2 regions of the Pseudomonas sp. HP_08 genome follow, and region 1 is predicted to be linked to the other one. Evidence: predicted binding sites of a transcription regulator. Region 1 holds the regulator's gene; the other holds the start of a gene.

Region 1 (4,786 bases):
GCTCGGGCTACAGCCTGCCGCCCAAGGAGCGCTGCAAGGCGACCATCAACCTCACCCCCGGCGACGAGATTGCCGAGGACGACGAGGGTGAGTCGGAGTCGCGGGTGCTGCGCGGCAAGCACCGCTGCCCGATCTGCAGCACGGCGATGGACGCCTATCTGCTCGACGAGAAACACAAGCTGCACATTTGCGGTAATAACCCCGATTGCACCGGCTACGAGATCGAAGAGGGCACTTATCGCATCAAGGGCTATGAAGGCCCGAGCCTTGAGTGCGACAAGTGCGGCAGCGAAATGCAGCTCAAGACCGGCCGGTTCGGCAAGTTCTTTGGTTGCACCAATCCTGACTGCAAGAACACCCGCAAGCTGCTCAAGAGCGGCGAGGCGGCTCCGCCGAAGATGGACCCGGTCAAGATGCCGGAGCTCAAGTGCGAGAAGGTCGACGACACCTACATCCTGCGTGACGGCGCTTCGGGGTTGTTCCTGGCGGCCAGCCAGTTCCCGAAAAACCGCGAAACCCGCGCGCCGCTGGTGATCGAGTTGTTGCCGCACCGTGAAGAGATCGACCCCAAGTATCATTTCCTGTGCGACGCACCGGCAAAAGACACCGAAGGCCGTCCGGCGGTCGTGCGTTACAGTCGCAAGACCAAAGAGCAATATGTGCAGACCGAAGTGGAAGGCAAGCCGACCGGCTGGCGTGCGTTCTACGACGGCAAGGCGTGGAAGGTCGAAGACAAGCGCTGATCGGCCCGGCCCTTGCCTGAAGTTCAGGCAAGGGCTCATTCAGTGCCGGTGTTATTGGTTATTCAGGGGAGGTGGCAGCATGGCTCAAGAGCGTTACACCCGTACCAACCAGAAAATCTACTTCGCAGGCCTCGCTCTCGAAGCACTGGCCAAGGCCGAGCAGGGTCAGGCCATCAACGCTCAGGCGCAGGTTCAGGCAGGGCGCGAGACGGTGTTGTTTCATTTATACGGTGCCTTGCTGGGCCTGTGCCATGAGATCGCCGGCTATTACCGCCTGCCGCAGGCCAATGCGCCGCGTGCCGAGCAGTTGCTGAGCCCGCAGGTGCTGGAGAGCGTGGCGATTCCCGAACTGGGCGAGCTGATCGAGCTGGCGCAGAATTCCCACACCTGGCTGGCCCGGCTGTTGGCGGAATATGGCGCATTGTTCGAGCCGCCGCGTGAAGTCGCAAAGCCCAAGGGCGATGTCACCCAGCCGATGATCGTAGCGGTGAATCTGGACCATGAACCTGAGCCGGAACTGAGCCGTGACGAGCTGGAAAGCTGGCGCCAATCGCTCAAATCGCTGGCCGTGCGTTTTCGCGAAGGCCTCAACGAGTTCTGAAACCTGTGATGTATGCGACGGTGCGGACTGTTACACTGTCCGCCTTTCGCGGAGTATTTGTACTGATGCCTACTTCTTTTCTTGAAATTGTCGAACTTCCTGATGGTCGCATCGAGCTGCGTCGTGCCGATGACGAAGGTTCACTGGTCACTCTGAATTTTTCCGAGGACGCCAAGGTCTTCTTGCAAGGTCAGCATGTGGAAGTCGCCAAGGCCATGTTGAGCGTAGGCGTGCAGATGGCAGGGCGCTTGGCAGAAGGCGTGCTGGAGAAGGAAGAAGACGGGCCTCGCGTTCTTCATTGAGGCCCTGCTGCACTATCTTCAGCCCAATCTGATATTCAGGCTTTGCGCATCACCGATGCGTGCGGCAGCTGTCAGTTGCTGACGCGCTGCAGGGCTGAGTGGATTGAACCAGCTCACAACCGTGTGGCTGTGTCCCAGACGCAGGACTTCGCGGGTGAGTTGCAACGCGCTCTGGTTACCGCTGGGCTGTAACAGCAGAATCCGCTCCCGATTCAACCCTGCATCGCGCAACCATGTCTGGGTCAGACTCGCCGGCGGCGCGACCAGCGTCAACCAGCGCGCATTGGGCTCCAGGCTCAGTTCCCTGAGCACCGGTGCCAGCAGATTCAGGCAGTTCCCGGCCGCACCACGCAACGATAATTCGCTGAACACTTCCTGAGCAGGCTCCTGGAGCGCTGTCGGCAATTGCTGAAAGGGCGTTGGCACAGGCATGGGCTGGGCCAGGAACGCCTCGAACAGGTGTAATTGGGTATTGGGGGCCGAGTGGAACTGCATGGTTACGTTCTCCCTTAGCGGCGAATCACGCCGACGCTCAAACCTTCGATGACCAGCTCTTGCTCCTTGAGATCGATTTCAATGGGGGCGAAATCGGGATTCTCTGCAATCAGCCAGACCTTGCTGCCTTCACGTTTGAAGCGCTTGACCGTGACCTCGTCACCGATACGCGCGACGACAATCTGGCCGTTACGCGCTTCACGCGTCGTGTGCACTGCCAGCAGGTCGCCGTCGAGGATGCCGACGTTTTTCATGCTCATGCCGTGAACACGCAGCAGATAGTTGGCGCTGGGATGGAAAAACGCCGGGTTGATGTTGCACGACTCTTCAATGTGCTGCTGGGCGAGGATCGGCGCGCCAGCAGCAACACGGCCGATGACCGGCAAGCTGTTGTTGTCGTCGGACCGTGCTTCGAAGCCGGGAATGCGGATGCCTCGTGAGGCGCCAGGCGTCATCTCGATGGCACCCTTGCGGGCCAGGGCCTTGAGGTGCTCTTCGGCGGCATTGGGCGACTTGAAGCCCAGCTTCTGAGCGATTTCAGCGCGGGTTGGCGGATAGCCGTTGTCTTCGAGGCACTGCTTGATGAAGCCCAGGATTTCGGCCTGGCGTGGCGTCAGTTTGATCATGGTGGGCGCTCTGGATTTTTGTACAGTGCCTGGGATTATATACAGTGAAGGCGTCTTGGCAATCGTCCTGTTTATTTTTTCGCCAGGTGGCCGTCTATATAGAGTGCAACCATGCGCTGGTCGGACCGGCTTGAATGAGTGACTGTTCGGCCACAAAATGAACCGCTTACTTGACAACCCACCTGGCTGAAACGTATGTTTCAAACGATTGTTTTGTCAGGCAGAGAGCCATGGCCCAGTCGGAAACCGTTGAACGTATTCTTGATGCTGCCGAGCAGTTGTTCGCCGAGCGGGGCTTTGCGGAGACTTCGCTGCGGCTGATCACCAGCAAGGCCTCGGTCAACCTGGCGGCCGTGAACTATCACTTCGGCTCCAAGAAGGCCTTGATCCAGGCCGTGTTCTCACGTTTTCTCGGGCCGTTCTGTGCCAGCCTCGACCGTGAGCTGGAACGCCGGCAGACCCGCCCTGAACACAAGCCAAGCCTTGAAGAACTGCTCGAGATCCTCGTCGAGCAGGCCATGGCCGTGCAGCCGCGCAGCGGCAATGACCTGTCGATCTTCATGCGCCTGCTGGGCCTGGCCTTCAGCCAGAGCCAGGGTCACCTGCGCCGTTACATGGAAGACACCTACGGCAAGGTGTTTCGCCGCTACATGGTGCTGGTCAACGAAGCCGCGCCGCGTATCCCGCCCATCGAACTGTTCTGGCGTGTGCATTTCATGCTCGGTGCTGCGGCATTCAGCATGTCCGGCATCAAGGCCCTGCGTGCCATCGCTGAAAACGATTTCGGCGTACACACCTCGATCGAGCAGGTCATGCGCCTGATGGTGCCGTTCCTCGCCGCCGGCATGCGCGCCGACAGCGGGCTGACCGACTCTGCAATGATTGCCGCGCAGCTCAAGCCACGGACCAAATCCTCCACGGTCCCTAATAGCCCCGCAGGCGTCGCCAAGGCCTGAGCGCCTGGATTATTGCGCCAGGCTTCAGGATCAAGCACCATGCCGCCCTGATCCACGGCAATGGTGTGAAGGTTTCTTATGAGTTCTGGCCTGCAAGGCTCCTTGATGGTCGATGTTGAAGGTTTTTGGCTGACCGCTGAAGACCGCAACTTTCTGCGTCATCCCGAAGTGGGTGGCCTGATTATCTTTGCGCGCAATATCGAACATCCACGCCAGGTGCGTGAGCTGTGTGCATCGATTCGGGCGATTCGCCCCGACCTGCTGCTGGCGGTCGATCAGGAAGGCGGGCGCGTGCAACGCCTGCGCCAGGGGTTTACCCGCTTGCCGGCAATGCGCTTGATCGCCGAGCGGCCCGATGCACAAGCGCTGGCGCGCCACTGTGGCTGGCTGATGGCGGCCGAAGTGCTGGCGGTAGGCCTGGACCTGAGCTTTGCCCCGGTACTGGACCTGGACCACCAGCGCAGTGCCGTGGTCGGCACGCGTGCCTTCGAAGGCGATCCCGAGCGTGCCGCGCAACTGGCCGGCGCGTTCATCGAGGGCATGAACGAGGCCGGCATGGCCGCCACCGGCAAGCACTTTCCGGGGCACGGCTGGGCCGAGGCCGATTCACACGTGGCCATCCCTACCGATGAGCGCAGCCTGGAGAGCATTCGTGCCCAGGACCTGGTGCCTTTCGCCCGCTTGAGCCGGCAACTGGCGGCGGTAATGCCGGCGCACGTCATTTATCCGCAGGTCGACGCGCAGCCCGCCGGCTTCTCGCGGCGCTGGTTGCAGGACATCCTACGCGGCGAGTTGCAGTTCGACGGGGTTATTTTCAGCGATGACCTGTCCATGGCCGGGGCTCATGTGGTCGGCGATGCGGCGAGCCGTATCGAGGCTGCACTGAGTGCCGGTTGCGACATGGGCCTGGTGTGCAACGACCGTGGCGCTGCAGAGCTGGCCCTGAGTGCTGCGCAACGCTTGCAGGTCAAGCCGTCGCCGCGTTTGGCGCGCATGCGCGCTCAGGCGCATGCGGCAGCCGGATACCGTCAGCATCCGCGCTGGTTGCAAGCGTTACAGGCCT
Region 2 (4,786 bases), on a different contig from region 1:
CGTTTGCGTGCGGCCAGAACGGCGCGGGTCCTGAAGAAGAGTCGCCCCTGATCGCTTGCGCTACAGGTAGCCACTAAAGAATATGCAGACACAAAAAAGCCCGGCATGCCGGGCTTTTTGTTGTCGCTGCGTTACCGTGGCGAGGTTTCCAGAGGTTCCTGGACCGGCGCGGGAACGGTTTCGACGCTGTCGACATCCTTCTGGATCTGATCGAGCAGCGAGCCTGGGCGGGCAGGTTCTTCTGCCTTGGGCTGTGGCTGGTTCTCGACCGGCTGATTTTCGATTGGCAGGCCGCTTTCGGTTTTACCCAGAATGGCTTCATCGCGGCTGACGCCGGGTCTGAAATCGCCGGACAGGCTGACCAGTTGATCGTTGCCGTTGAAAATCAGGCTTACGTGCTCCTGCTGGCGTTCACCGCCACCGGGCTGCAGGCTGTACAGATAATCCCAGCGGTCATTGTGGAAAGTATCGGTCAGCAGAGGGTTGCCCATGATAAACCGTACTTGCCGTCGGGTCATTCCCGGGCGCAACTGGTCTATCATGTCTTGCGTGACGACATTTCCCTGTTGGATGTCGATTTTATAAACCCCGGGGAACGAACAACCGGCGAGTGCGAGCAGTCCCACGAGTGTGAAACTGGTTAGCAAGAGCTTGGTGTTTTGCATCGGTGGGCGACTTCCACTATCTTGGCTGGGATAACGTAAACTCCGATCATACCTGCATTAAGAGAAGCTGCGAAGCAGCGTCTGCGAGAAAGCTGACCATGGTTGAAAATAGCGAACTACGTAAAGCAGGACTCAAGGTGACCCTTCCGCGGGTCAAGATCCTTCAAATGCTCGATTCTGCCGAGCAGCGCCACATGAGTGCCGAGGATGTTTACAAGGCTCTGATGGACGCTAGCGAGGATGTCGGCCTGGCCACGGTCTATCGTGTTTTGACTCAGTTCGAGGCCGCAGGGCTCGTTGTGCGTCACAATTTCGACGGCGGTCATGCGGTATTCGAGCTGGCTGACGGCGGCCACCACGACCATATGGTCAACGTGGATTCTGGCGAAGTCATCGAATTCTTCGACGAAGACATCGAAGCGCTGCAAAAAGCCATTGTCGAGCGGCACGGCTTCGAGCTGGTCGATCACAATCTGGTGCTGTACGTGCGTAGCAAGAAAGACTGAGTCCTTCTTATTCGCGCATAGCAAAACGCCCCTTGTCGACTCAGCGCGACAAGGGGCGTTTTTTTGTGTCTCGGTTTTGCCCTCAGCCTTTTGAGGTGACGATCATCTTTTTCGCATGGGCCAGGGATTCCTTGGTCAGATCGATCCCGCCCAGCATGCGCGCAACTTCTTCAATGCGTTCGTTCTTGCCCAGCTTCGACACGGCGGTGCGCGTGGCATTGCTGTCGCGGACCTTGTGTACGAACAGGTGTTGATGACCTTGTGCAGCCACCTGTGGCAGGTGGGTCACGGTCATGACTTGGCCGCGATCGCCAAGCCTGCGCAGTAACTGACCTACGATTTCAGCGGTCGGGCCGCCAATGCCAACGTCCACTTCGTCGAAGACCAGGGTCGGGATACGTGAGGTCTGGGCAGTGATGACCTGGATGGCAAGGCTGATACGCGACAGCTCGCCACCGGATGCCACCTTGGCCAATGGCTTGAGCGGCTGCCCGGGGTTGGCGCTGACCAGCAGTTCGACCTGCTCCAGGCCATAAGGCAATAGTTCGCCACCGGTATGAGCTTTCAGCTCAATGCTGAAGCGACCGCCCGGCATGCCGAGTCGATGGATTTCCTGCTCGACGGCGTGCGCCAGTTCTCCCGACGAACGGTGCCGCAGGTCGCTCAATTCCCGCGCCTTTTCCTGATAGTGACGGGCAAAGGCGGCCAGTTCGTTCTGCAGGCGCTCGATGGACTCGTCGTTGGCATTGAGCGTTTCGATCTCGTCCAGCAGCTTCTGATGCATGGTCGCGACTTCATTGGGCTGGATACGGTGCTTGCGCGCCAGGCTATAGATAGCATCCAGACGTTCTTCTATCTGTTGCAGGCGTGCGGGATCGGCGTCGAAGTGATCAAGAAAGCGATTGAGCTCGCCCATGGCTTCTTCAACCTGAATCTGGGCGCTGGACAAGAGCTCGGTGGCCTCATTCAAAGCGGTCGAGCTGTTGCTGACGCCTGACAGGCGATTGAGGCTGTTGGTCAGGGCGTGCAGGACATTGCCCGAATCACTCTCGCTGCATTGCTCGATCACCTGACGGCAGATACCGAGCAGGCTTTCCGCGTTGGTCAGCGCCTTGTGGTCCTGTTCGAGATTCTCCAGCTCGTTTTCGCCCAGGCTCAGGCTTTCGAGTTCTTCAAGCTGATAGCTGAGCAGTTGGTGGCGGGCGCGTTGCTCGTCGCCGGAGTTGGACAGGCGTTCCAGCTCCTGGCGGGTCTGGCGCCAGCGTTGCGAGGCCAGGTGCACCTGGCGGGCGAGGTCGGTGGCGCCGGCGTATTCATCGAGCAGGCGGCGGTGGGTTTCGGCCTTGAGCAGCGATTGATGCTCGTGCTGGCTGTGAATATCGATCATCAACTCGCCCAGCGCCTTCAGGTCACCCTGTGGGCATGGCGTGCCGTTGATATAGGCGCGTGAGCGGCCTTCGGCAGTGATGACCCGGCGCAGGATGCACGGTCCCTGGTTATCAAGGTCGTGCTCGGCGAGCCAGGCTTGTGCCTCGGGGATATCGGAAAGGTCGAAGGTGGCCAGGATGTCGGCCTTTTCGGCTCCGGGACGAACCACGCCACTGTCGGCCCGGTCGCCCAGGGTCAGGCCCAGGGCGTCGAGCATGATCGACTTGCCGGCACCGGTTTCGCCCGTGATGACGCTCATCCCCCGATCGAGTTCGAGGTCGAGGTGTTCAACGATGGCGTAGTTGTGTACGGAAAGATGGACCAGCATGAAGTGGCTCCGAGGTGGCTCTTCTGGTTATTTATACAGTGTTTTGTTTGTGCCTGACAATGCCTGCCCTTAGCTCGATTTGATTGGTTGAAGCCCGCTTTTAGTTGTTCGGGTAATTTGCCAGCATTCCTTCCGGGTGTTTATGGGAAGGTTTTTCGCCATAAACCTCAACTTCCCGCACGTGTCCCCTTGAAGCCGGAAATTCCGTTCCCATATAGGGGGACAGAAGCGCGAGCTGGGTTCGCGGACGTTTTGAAAGGAGAGATTTATGGCTGACGAACAGAATCTGGATACGCAGGCTCAGGACCAGGCTGCGCAATCGGCAGCAGGTGAAGATCTGGCAGTGCGCGTGCAAGTGCTCGAAGAGCAACTGGCTGCCGCGCAGGACCAGTCTCTGCGAGTGGCTGCGGATCTGCAGAATGTCCGCCGCCGTGCCGAGCAGGATGTAGAAAAGGCGCACAAATTTGCGCTGGAAAAATTTGCAGGCGACTTGCTGCCGATCATCGACAGCCTGGAGCGTGGTCTCGACCTGTCGAGCCCGGACGATCAAAGCATCCGCCCAATGCGCGAAGGCATCGAGCTGACGCTGAAAATGTTCCAGGACACGCTCAAGCGTTATCAGCTTGAAGCAGTCGATCCGCATGGTCAGCCGTTCAACGCTGATCAGCATCAGGCCATGGCGATGGAAGAAAATGCCAACGTCGAGCCCAACACCGTGCTCAAAGTGTTTCAGAAGGGCTATCAGCTCAATGGTCGCCTGCTGCGCCCGGCCATGGTCGTGGTCAGCAAGGCACCTTCGCCTGCCAAACCGTCGATTGACGAGCAGGCTTGAAATCGGCAGACCAGCCCCCATTTAAAGGTCAAGCGTTAAAAGTGCTACCGCAATCTGTGAACCCGGTTGCGGCAACCCTACACAAGTTTCTGGAGAGTTAAAGATGGGCAGAATTATCGGTATCGACCTGGGGACCACCAACTCCTGCGTTTCGATTCTGGAAGGCGGTAACGTCAAGGTTATCGAAAACGCCGAAGGCACCCGCACCACGCCGTCGATCGTTGCGTACGCCAATGATGGCGAAATCCTGGTTGGCCAGTCGGCCAAGCGTCAGGCGGTCACTAACCCGCACAACACCCTGTACGCAGTAAAGCGTCTGATCGGCCGTCGTTTCGACGAAGAAGTCGTTCAGAAAGACATCCAGATGGTGCCTTACAAGATTTCCAAGGCTGACAACGGTGATGCCTGGGTTGAGGTCAATGGCCAGAAAATGGCACCTCCTCAGATTTCCGCTGAAATCCTGAAAAAGATGAAGAAAACCGCCGAAGACTATCTCGGCGAGCCGGTTACGGAAGCGGTCATCACCGTTCCGGCCTACTTCAACGACAGCCAGCGTCAGGCGACCAAAGACGCCGGCCGTATCGCGGGTCTGGACGTAAAACGCATCATCAACGAACCGACCGCAGCCGCTCTGGCCTACGGTATGGACAAGGCCAAGGGCGATCACACCGTGATCGTTTATGACCTGGGTGGCGGTACCTTCGACGTTTCGGTTATCGAAATTGCCGAAGTCGACGGTGAGCACCAGTTCGAAGTACTGGCGACCAACGGTGACACGTTCCTGGGTGGTGAAGACTTCGACATCCGTCTGATCGACTACCTCGTTGACGAATTCAAGAAAGAAAGCGGCATCAACCTCAAAGGTGATCCGCTGGCCATGCAGCGTCTGAAAGAATCGGCCGAGAAAGCCAAGATCGAGTTGTCTTCCAGCCTGCAGACCGACGTCAACCTGCCGTACATCACTGCAGACGCCACCGGTCCTAAGCACTTGAACGTGAAAATCTCCCGTTCCAAGCTGGAATCGCTG

The links. Region 1 encodes LexA, which represses DNA repair genes until DNA is damaged. Its sites were predicted from a motif close to CTGTNTNNNNANACAG; they were not measured.
Region 2: recN (DNA repair protein RecN) is a predicted target of LexA. The motif match lies at 2,951-2,966, and genes of this name have one in related genera.

What each region holds. Positions count from the first base shown of each region.
Region 1 covers NZ_JBTOQC010000053.1:205,322-210,107, reverse strand. The annotation lists gene topA (type I DNA topoisomerase) at 1-743, shown strand, start outside; gene ACYAS9_RS30005 (DUF6586 family protein) at 823-1,344, shown strand; gene ACYAS9_RS30000 (hypothetical protein) at 1,410-1,646, shown strand; gene sulA (SOS-induced cell division inhibitor SulA) at 1,665-2,141, opposite strand; gene lexA (transcriptional repressor LexA) at 2,156-2,767, opposite strand; gene ACYAS9_RS29985 (TetR/AcrR family transcriptional regulator) at 2,998-3,723, shown strand; gene nagZ (beta-N-acetylhexosaminidase) at 3,814-4,786, shown strand, end outside.
Region 2 covers NZ_JBTOQC010000001.1:421,172-425,957, reverse strand. The annotation lists gene ACYAS9_RS02030 (RnfH family protein) at 1-51, shown strand, start outside; gene ACYAS9_RS02025 (outer membrane protein assembly factor BamE) at 132-665, opposite strand; gene fur (ferric iron uptake transcriptional regulator) at 764-1,171, shown strand; gene recN (DNA repair protein RecN) at 1,254-2,927, opposite strand; gene grpE (nucleotide exchange factor GrpE) at 3,196-3,759, shown strand; gene dnaK (molecular chaperone DnaK) at 3,863-4,786, shown strand, end outside.